Regions from separate parts of the Streptomyces altiplanensis genome, predicted to be linked through region 1. Evidence: riboswitches for the same ligand, from Rfam matches in the RefSeq annotation. Region 1 holds a riboswitch; each other region holds the start of a gene.
What was found. A riboswitch is a leader RNA that binds a small molecule or an ion and turns the genes downstream of it on or off. The one in region 1 is predicted to bind cyclic di-AMP.

Region 1 (2,192 bases):
TTGTCCAACCCGGAATAGATCAAAAACGCACATACGCCCCCTTCTGCCGCCCGGTGCGGGCGGCGGAAGGGGGCGTACTGGAGCGTTCAGTCCGGCCCGGGACGGGTCAGACGGTGACGCCGTGGCCGCGCAGGTAGGCCAGCGGGTCGACGTCCGAGCCGTAGCTGGGGCCGGTCCGGATCTCGAAGTGCAGGTGCGGGCCGGTCGAGTTGCCCGTGGAACCGGAGAGGCCTATCTGCGTGCCGCCGCCGACGCTCTGGCCGGAGGAGACGGACAGCGAGGACAGGTGGGCGTACTGCGAGTACCGGCCGTCGTCGTGCTTGATGACGACCTCGTTGCCGTACGAGCCGCTCCAGCCCGCGGAGACGACGGTGCCGGCACCGACGGCCTTGACCGGGGTGCCGCTGGCCGCGGCGAAGTCGACGCCCGTGTGGTAGCCGCTGGACCAGCTGCCGCCGGCGGCGCGGTACGGGGTGGTGACGCTCGCGGAGACCGGGGCGGTGAAGCCGGATCCGGTGCTCTGCGCGGCGGAGGCGGAGTTCACGGAAGTGGACTCCGCGGCCTTGGCCTCGGTCTTGACCTCGGCCTTGGGGGCGGCGGCCTCGGCCTTGGGCGCGGCAGGCGCCTCGGCCGCAGGCTTCGCCTGCTTCGCGGGGGCCTGCTTCACGGGGGCCTGCTTCGCCGGGGCCTGCTTCGCGGGCGCCGACGCCTTGGCGCCGATGGTCAGCTCCATGCCCGGCAGGATCAGCGAGGGGTTGCCGCCGACGACCTCACGGTTGTCCTCGTACAGCTTCTGCCAGCCACCGCGCACGTTCTGCTCTTCGGCGATCTTCGACAGGTAGTCGCCGGAGACCACGGAGTAGATCTTGGTGCTGGTCTTCTTCTGCGGCGTCGCCTTCTCGGACACCGCGGCGGCGGACGCGGCGGCCGGGGCTGCGGCCTTCTCCGCGGCGTTCGCACCGGTGGCGGTGATCAGGGGAAGTGCGAGTACGGCTCCGCCCGCTCCCGCGGCGACAATTCCGCGAGTGATCGAGTTGGACCTCGGGCGGCGGTGCTTACCCTTTGCGGGCATGGAACATTCCTCTCCGGCGCCTACGAGGTGAGCTGTCGGGTTCGGGCTGGAGATGCCCGGCCGCGCTGCTGCGCGACTTCACCCCAAGCCGGTCCGGACGCACGAGACGTCCGGATCACCGGCGTACTTACCTGGGTCCCCCGCTCCTGCCAACGCGTGAGTGAGTGAGTGCGGATTCCGGGAGGTGGCAGGATTCGGCGGTCCACCCGGATTGCGGTGACCGTAAGCCGACGGGGCTCCCCCGTACAAGCCGGTCCATTCACACGGACATTGGCTGACGGGAATTCACCACGGAATTCCCGTCACCCTCCGTGGATTACGGATCTTTACACACCGCCCGTGAACTGGCATTTGCACACGGAGCTTCGCCACGTACTGTCACGAATATGATCCTGCTCACCAGCTGCCTCTGCCATTTCCCGGCCCCACAAAGGAAGTTGTCCCGGAATCGCCCGTTTCGCCCCAAATGCAACTCATCCCCCTGACCGGGGACCGCAAGGGCGGGGAAAGGGAAGCGGGAAGGACACGGGACGAAGAAAGAAGGAGCAGGGCTCAGACCCTCCTCAGCCGGAAGACCGCGGCATCGAGATCACCGCGCAGCGCGGTGCGCAGTCCCCGGTGGAGCAGTACGGAACCCCGGTGCACGGCCGAGGTGTCCAGGCAGGCGTACGCCGCGTCCGGGTCGAGCCCGCGCAGGCGCAGCGGAGGCTGCTGCTCGCCGTAATGCTGGGCCTGGAGCCAGGCGAGGACGACGGTGTCGTCCCCGCGTACGTACTGGACCGCGCTGAGCCCGCCCTCGGGCGCCCGCAGCCGGTACAGCTCGCCGTGCTGCACGACCGGCCGGATCTCCTTGTACAGGTCCACCCACTCGCGCGCCTCGGCGATCTCGTCCTCGCTCCACCCGGCCAGGTCGCCGCCGATGCCGAGCACCCCCGCCATCGCGCTCACGAAGCGGAAGCGCAGCGAACTGACCCGCCCGTTGAGCTGCGTGTTGGGGCTGTCGGTGACCCAGGCGGCCATCGCCCGCGCCGGGTGCAGCTGGCTGAAGCCGTGCTGGATGGCGAGCCGGTCCAGCGGGTCGGTGTTGTCGGAGGTCCACACCTGGTCGGTACGGGAGAGG
Region 2 (2,192 bases), on a different contig from region 1:
ACCGAGCGCACCAGCACCGGGACCCGCACGGTCGATCCGTACGCGAAACTGCTCGCGGAGCGGATCGTCTTCCTGGGAACGGCCGTCGACGACGCCGCGGCCAACGACGTGACGGCGCAGTTCATGTACCTCGAACACGCCGCCCCCGACCGGACCATCTCGCTCTACATCAACTCCCCCGGCGGCTCGCACACCGCGATGTCCGCGATCTACGACACCATCCGGTTCGTGAGCTGTGACGTGGAGACGGTCTGCCTGGGCCAGGCCGTCGCCTCCGCCGCCGTACTGCTCGCGGCCGGCACGCCGGGCAGGCGCCTCGCCCTGCCGGGCGCCCGGGTGCTGCTCAGCCAGCCGTCCACCGGCCGGCCCGTGCACGGCCGGCCTTCGGACCTGGAGATCGAGGCGCGGGAGCTGACGCGCATGCGGCAGACGCTCACTCAGCTCCTCGCACTGCACACCGGCCAGAGCACGGAGCGCGTCGACGACGACATCGAGCGCGACAAGGTGCTCACGGCCGAGGCCGCGATGGCGTACGGCCTGGTGGACCACGTCGTGCACAGCCGCAAGGCCGCGCCCGCCTCCCCCGCTCCGAGGTGAACCCGCGCATGCTGCCGCCGCTGCCCGCACTGACGCGCGCCGAGTGCGAGTTCGTCGACCGCTATCTCGAAGTGCTCGACCTGATGGGACGGATCAACCCCGCACGCGGCACCGACACCTATGGCGCGCTGCGGGCCGCCCAGGCGCTCGCCGGGAAGGCCGCCGGCCTGCGGGACGCTCTCGCCCTGATGCACGAGCGGGGCGAGACGCGCGTGCATGCCGCCACGCTCGCGCGGGCCCTGCGCGTGCTCGACGGGGAGCGGCGGGCGGACCGGGTCACCCTGCCAGCCGTGTCCGCGAGTTGAGGAACACGCGGTCGGCTACCCCCATTGGCGTACGAGAGGAACTCACTCAAAAGGCGTAGGAAATACCTGAACAGCGGTACGACCCCGCTTGCGCAACACACCTGCACATTTGGCGGAATTGGGCATTCCGCCGCTGGTACGGCGGTCGTCAGGCACCGGCGTCCGGTGCCGAAAACACCCCTGTCCACCCGAACGGGTCAGCGGTGATCAGCCTCACAAAATGCCGTTTCGGCTCGGAAATCCGGCCATTCATGAGTCAAGATCCCTGGGACGACAAGCCCCCGCCACCGCGGCGGGGCGGTCCGGGCGGACGCTGAGTCCTGCCGCCGTTCCGGATGACTGGTCGACAGGAGTGCATCGGCAGGAGTGGAGGACCCAAGCAGTACGGGGTGGCCGGAGACGGTCGTCCCTCGGGGTGAAGCCGCACACCGCGGCCGGGCATCTTCGCCTGTCCGAACCCGACAGGTCATCCTTCACAGGCGGCTGACGAAGGGTTGCGCATGACCGCGCACAAGCACGTTCCGTCCGTACTGTCCCGGGCCGGAGCCGCTTCGGCTCTCACCCTCGCCGCGATCGGCACCACGATGCTGGCGCCCGGTGCCGTCACCGAGGCGCAGGCCGCATCGCATTCGACGAAGGCGCTCAACGTCGCCGCGTCGAAGAAGGGGGCCCCGTACAAGTACGGGGCGGTGGGCCCGAGCCGGTTCGACTGCTCAGGGCTGACGCTCTATTCGTACAAGAAGGCCGGCAAGAGCCTGCCACGCACCGCCCAGTCCCAGTACAACAAGACCCGGCACATCTCCGCCTCCAGCCGTCAGCGCGGAGACCTGGTCTTCTTCCACTCCGGGCGGAACGTCTACCACGTGGGCATCTACGCCGGGAGCGGCAAGATCTGGCACTCGCCCAAGTCCGGCTCCGTGGTGAAGCTGGAGAAGATCTGGTCCAAGAGCGTCTGGTACGGCCGCGTGCGCTGATATTTCCCGGCCGGCTGCCGGTCCGGGGAGATACCTTCCCTGCCATGACCTTCCTGAATCCGGTACGTCACATCACCTTCGACGCCCACGACCCGTACACGCTCGCCGAGTTCTGGTCCCGTCTGACCGGTTACAAGCTGCTGGACGAGCCGGGTGACGACGAGGTGCTGATCGATCCGGAGCGACCCGGTGTGCCCGGACTGCTGTTCATACGGGTTCCCGGGGACAAGGCCGGCAAGAACCGCGTCCACCTCGACATCCAGCCGCCGCACGGTACGCGGGATGCCGAGGTGGAGCGGCTCGGCGCGCTCGGTGC
Region 3 (2,192 bases), on a different contig from region 1:
AGGGCAGCACGGTGTGGTGCTCGTTGGAGATCCAGTGGCCCGGCAGCTCGCGGACGAGCGCGGCGAACTCCTCGCGGCGGGCGAGCGGCAGGTAGGTCAGTACGGCGGTGTGGAAGACGACCAGGGTGGCGTCCGCCGGGGCTTCGGCGGCCAGCGCCGGGAGTTCGTCGACGAGGTCGCCGCGGACGATGCGGGGGCGGGGCGCCGTACGTACGGCCTCGATGGCGGCGAGCTGCTGACGCGGGCGCTCCGCGCGGCCAGGCCAGATCAGTGACTGGAGCCAGCGGACGTCGTCCTCGTCGGTGGTGTCGAGGGGGTTGAGGTCGATGCCGGCGCGCCAGGCGATGCCGGGCAGCGCGGTGGGCAGGGGCGCGGGGCCCTCCGTGCGGCAGTCGAAGGTGACGGGGGAGGAGCCCAGGACGGCGCCGCCGTCGTAGCGGTAGGCGTAGCGGTCGGGGTGGAGGCACAGGCCGGCGGAGGCGCCGACCTCGATGAGGGCGAGGGGCTGCGGGAGCGCGGCGAGGAGGGGCAGCAGGGTGGCGCAGCGGGCGGGCTCGTTGGTCTGGGTGAAGCGGGTCAGCACGACGGCGCGTACGGCGTCCCAGTGGGCCAGGGTCCAGGCGCGGAAGGGCGCCCACCGCTCGTAGGGACCGCCGAGGAAGCGGACGGCCGCGAGGAGGAGATTGGGCTGCTGCTTGTTGCCGGGCGGCAGGGCGGCGATGAGGGCGCAGAGGTCCTCGTCCTCGCTGATGCGGGCGGTGAGTTCGGCGTAGACGGGGGAGACGCCGTGCGCCTGCTGTGCGGAGAACTCGCGGTAGCGGCCGGCCACGGACCGCGTGCTGTTGACAACCATGGTGACGAAACTAGGCCCACGACGCTGTGTAGTCGTAAGACACCACTGCGCATAACAATTGACGAACCGTCATGAAGACGAGGTTTCAGAGTGCCGATCGGGGGCAGGTCAACTCGCCCTACTGTGACCACTTGTGTGGTGATTGGTTCAGGCCAATATCGTTAACGATCAACTGGAACAGCTTGGAAAGCGGACCTGGTGTCTATTAACGTTCGATAACGCAGCGCGGTCGTCCCAGTCGTCGCAAGAGGCGACACCGTGCGCACGCGCCGAATTCCGCAAGGGAACCGGGGAACCACGTTCCTTGGGGTGAATCGGACTCCTTCGTACCTACGAGGAGCCCGTAGGAGACCTTCCTGCTCCGAACCCGTCAGCTAACCCGGTAGGCGAGAAGGAAGGAAAGGAGCACGCCTCCGTGGCGTCCAACAGGCCTGCCCCCGAAGCCACCCTGCCCTCTTACGGGTACGAGGTACCGAACGTACCGAACGCCGCCGCCATTCCCGGTGGCGCGGAGGGAACCTGGGAAGAGTGGAATCCCACCGAGGAGTCCATCCGTCCCGTGCGCGGCCGTCATCGCGTCGCCAAGCAGCGCGGTGGAATCGGCCGTAGTTCCACCGTTCTCGGCGTCGGCGTCATCGCCGCGGTCGGTGCGGGGGGCATAGCCACCGCGCAGGACAAGCCGGCCGTCTCGATCTCCCTTCCCGACGCGATCGCGGACTCGCTGCCCGACGCCAAGTCCCTTCCCGGCATAGGCGCCTTGATGTCCGACGACTCGGACTCCGGCTCGGGCTCCGGCGGCCAGGCGGGTACAGGCACGGCGGGCCAGGCGATCCTGGCCGCCGCCCCGCTCACCACCGCGGGCGTCTCCACCGCCGACGCGCAGCAGGGCACCACCGACGCGGGCGAGGCACTGCGCGCCCGCATCCTCCAGCAGGCCGAGCAGCAGCAGGACGCCGCCGACACCGAGGCCAAGGTGGCCGCCGAGGCGAAGGCCGCCGAGCAGGCCGCGGCCGAGGCTGCCGAGCAGCAGAGCGCGGCGGAGGCCAAGGCCGAGGAGGAGAAGCGGAAGGCCGAGGAGGAGAAGCGGAAGGCGGAGGAAGAGGCCGCGCGCAAGGCCGAGCAGGAGCGGCTCGCCAAGCTGGCCGCCAGCTACTCGATGCCGCTCTCGTCGTACACGCTCACCTCCACCTACGGCCAGTCCGGCTCGATGTGGTCCTCCGGCCACCACACCGGCCTGGACTTCGCCGCCCCGAAGGGCACGCCGCTCAAGGCCGTGCACGGCGGCACCATCAAGTCGGCGGGCTGGTCGGGCGCGTACGGCTACCGCATCGTCCTGGAG
Region 4 (2,192 bases), on a different contig from region 1:
CTGTTACGACGTCCCTGCTCGGCCACCTCTTCCTCCCGATGATCACCTGGCTCATCGGTGGGCGTACCCGCAGGCGCGGCTCCCCGGCGTGCCGTTCCGGGGGCGGACCGTCGCCTTCACGTTCGTCAACGTCGCGGCCCTCGCCACCTGCGTGCGCATGCGCCGCGACGGAGGCGGCCCGAGCCCGCTGTCGTACGTCGTCGCACCCGCGGCCGGTGCGGTGGTGGATCTTTACCTGCTGTACGGCCTCGACGGCAAGGCGCCCACCCCGGGTCCCGTCCGGCCGGGGCTCGGCGTGGCGCACCTCACCTGCCTCACCCGCATGTTCCGCCGTGTTCCGCGTTCCGCCGCCGGAGAGGTCGTCCACCGAGGCGGAAGGCCGCTCTGCGGGGGAGAGGGGCCGCGCAAGGCCGGGAACGCGGCGTAGAAGGCCCGTACGCGGCCGCTGCGGGCTCGACGGGGACTTCCCGGCCCCCGCGGGCCCGGACGGACAACGCCGACGGCCCCGCTCCGCCGCCTGAACGGCTGGGGGAGCGGGGCCGAGGACGCGGGCCTTCTAGTAAGGGCCGTTCACATTGTCGATCGAGCCGTACCGGTCGGCGGCGTAGTTGCACGCGGCGGTGATATTGGCGACCGGGTCGTAACTGTCCGTCGACGTACCGGGCACGTGATAGGCCTGGAACGTCGGCTGGATCACCTGGAGAAGACCCTTGGACGGGGTGCCGGCGACGGCATTGGAGTCCCAGTTGTTGATTGCCCTCGGGTTGCCCGAGGACTCGCGCATGATGTTCCTGTGAATTCCCTCATACGTGCCGGGAATACCGTGCTTGGCCATGACGGCCAGCGATTCCTTGATCCAGCCGTCGAGGTCGTTGGAATAAGACGCTGTTTCCGCGGCGGGGGCGTCGCTTTCGGCGGCCAGTGCGGTCTTCCGCTCGGAACGGTCGGCCCGGTCGGAGGACGCCGGCGTCTTGGCCTCGGCCTCGGTCTTGGCCTCGGTCCCCCTGGTGATCGTCAGCTCGAGGCCGGGACGGATCAGCGAGGGGTTGGCGCCGACGGCCGCCCGGTTGTCCTGGTACAGCTTCTTCCAGCCGCCGGCCACGGAGTGGTCACCGGCGATCTTGGAGAGCGAGTCGCCCGACATCACGGCGTAGATGACGGAGTCGGCCTTCTCGGCGGCGGCCTGCGGTGCCGCGCCGGCGGAGGTCGCGCCGATGAGCGGGAGGACGAGTGCGGCGCCTCCCGTACCCGCGGCGATGAAGCCCCGAGTGAGTGAGCCGTACTTGGAACGACGGTGCTTACCCTTTGCGGGCATGGTGAATTCCTCTCCGTCGCCTGCGAGGTGAGCTGTCGGGTTCGGGCTGGAGATGCCCGGCCGCATGTGAATGCGACTTCACCCCAAGCCGTTCCGGAATTCCGGATCGGCGGCTTACCTGGGTCCCCCGCTCCTGCCGTACGTGAGTAGGTGTGGTTTCCGGACGGCGGCAGGATTCGGCGGTCCACCCGGATTGACGGTGACCGTAAGCGAGAGAGGCCGGGCGGAACAAGCTCTGATATTGCCCCGCAAGATCCATGTCGAGGTTCCGGGCGGAGAAAATGCCGTCGCGCGCCTTGAGCGGGAACTCAACTTTCTTTCTGTGGGCCGGAACTGTGCCCTCCGACGCTTCGATCATGCCGTTGAAGGCCGTGACTCATATCACTTGGGGCGCTCCGTCGATCAGGAATGGGTGCGCAACCGCCCCAACAGGCATACGACATGGCATGTCATGGGGGCATTTAGTCCGATATGGAAATGTGGAGCTTCGAGGCTCCTTCCGGTCGGCTCCAGCCGTTACGGCCCTCCCCCGCACGCGCGAAAAGCACGGGCAGTGGACCGGAGGGCACCGCCACCAGATGTGATGCCGACCGGCGTTCCCCGGCCGGCGGCAGCGGGCCGGGCTTCGACGCCGCGGCACCTCGGCGGGGAGAGGTAGCGGTCCGCGCGCAACACCGGCCCCGAATAGCCCAGTTCGGCTGCCACCGCCTCGAAGCGGACCGGCTTCCAGCCGGTCCATGCCTTGGCGCACTCCTCCCACAGGTGCGGCACCGAGCGCGCGGGAGGTCGAGGCAGGCGTCCAGAGGCTCCGGCAACGGGTCGTCAGGCCCCTTGAGCCCGGCGGGATTCCCTTCGGTGCAGGCGATTCGGCGCAAGC

Region 2: another riboswitch for cyclic di-AMP. It lies ahead of ACWD0Y_RS23735 (C40 family peptidase); the one in region 1 lies ahead of ACWD0Y_RS28420 (M23 family metallopeptidase).
Region 3: another riboswitch for cyclic di-AMP. It lies ahead of ACWD0Y_RS18645 (M23 family metallopeptidase); the one in region 1 lies ahead of ACWD0Y_RS28420 (M23 family metallopeptidase).
Region 4: another riboswitch for cyclic di-AMP. It lies ahead of ACWD0Y_RS32545 (transglycosylase SLT domain-containing protein); the one in region 1 lies ahead of ACWD0Y_RS28420 (M23 family metallopeptidase).

What each region holds. Positions count from the first base shown of each region.
Region 1 is NZ_JBSFUB010000086.1:13,632-15,823, reverse strand. It holds gene ACWD0Y_RS28420 (M23 family metallopeptidase) at 107-1,072, opposite strand; cyclic di-AMP (ydaO/yuaA leader) riboswitch at 1,075-1,249, opposite strand; gene ACWD0Y_RS28415 (alpha-galactosidase) at 1,625-2,192, opposite strand, start outside.
Region 2 is NZ_JBSFUB010000060.1:529-2,720, forward strand. It holds gene ACWD0Y_RS23725 (ATP-dependent Clp protease proteolytic subunit) at 1-597, shown strand, start outside; gene ACWD0Y_RS23730 (hypothetical protein) at 606-902, shown strand; cyclic di-AMP (ydaO/yuaA leader) riboswitch at 1,237-1,399, shown strand; gene ACWD0Y_RS23735 (C40 family peptidase) at 1,403-1,876, shown strand; gene ACWD0Y_RS23740 (VOC family protein) at 1,921-2,192, shown strand, end outside.
Region 3 is NZ_JBSFUB010000039.1:14,994-17,185, reverse strand. It holds gene ACWD0Y_RS18650 (DUF2332 domain-containing protein) at 1-853, opposite strand, end outside; cyclic di-AMP (ydaO/yuaA leader) riboswitch at 1,111-1,257, shown strand; gene ACWD0Y_RS18645 (M23 family metallopeptidase) at 1,269-2,192, shown strand, end outside.
Region 4 is NZ_JBSFUB010000124.1:1,848-4,039, forward strand. It holds gene ACWD0Y_RS32540 (hypothetical protein) at 89-427, shown strand; gene ACWD0Y_RS32545 (transglycosylase SLT domain-containing protein) at 557-1,315, opposite strand; cyclic di-AMP (ydaO/yuaA leader) riboswitch at 1,318-1,478, opposite strand.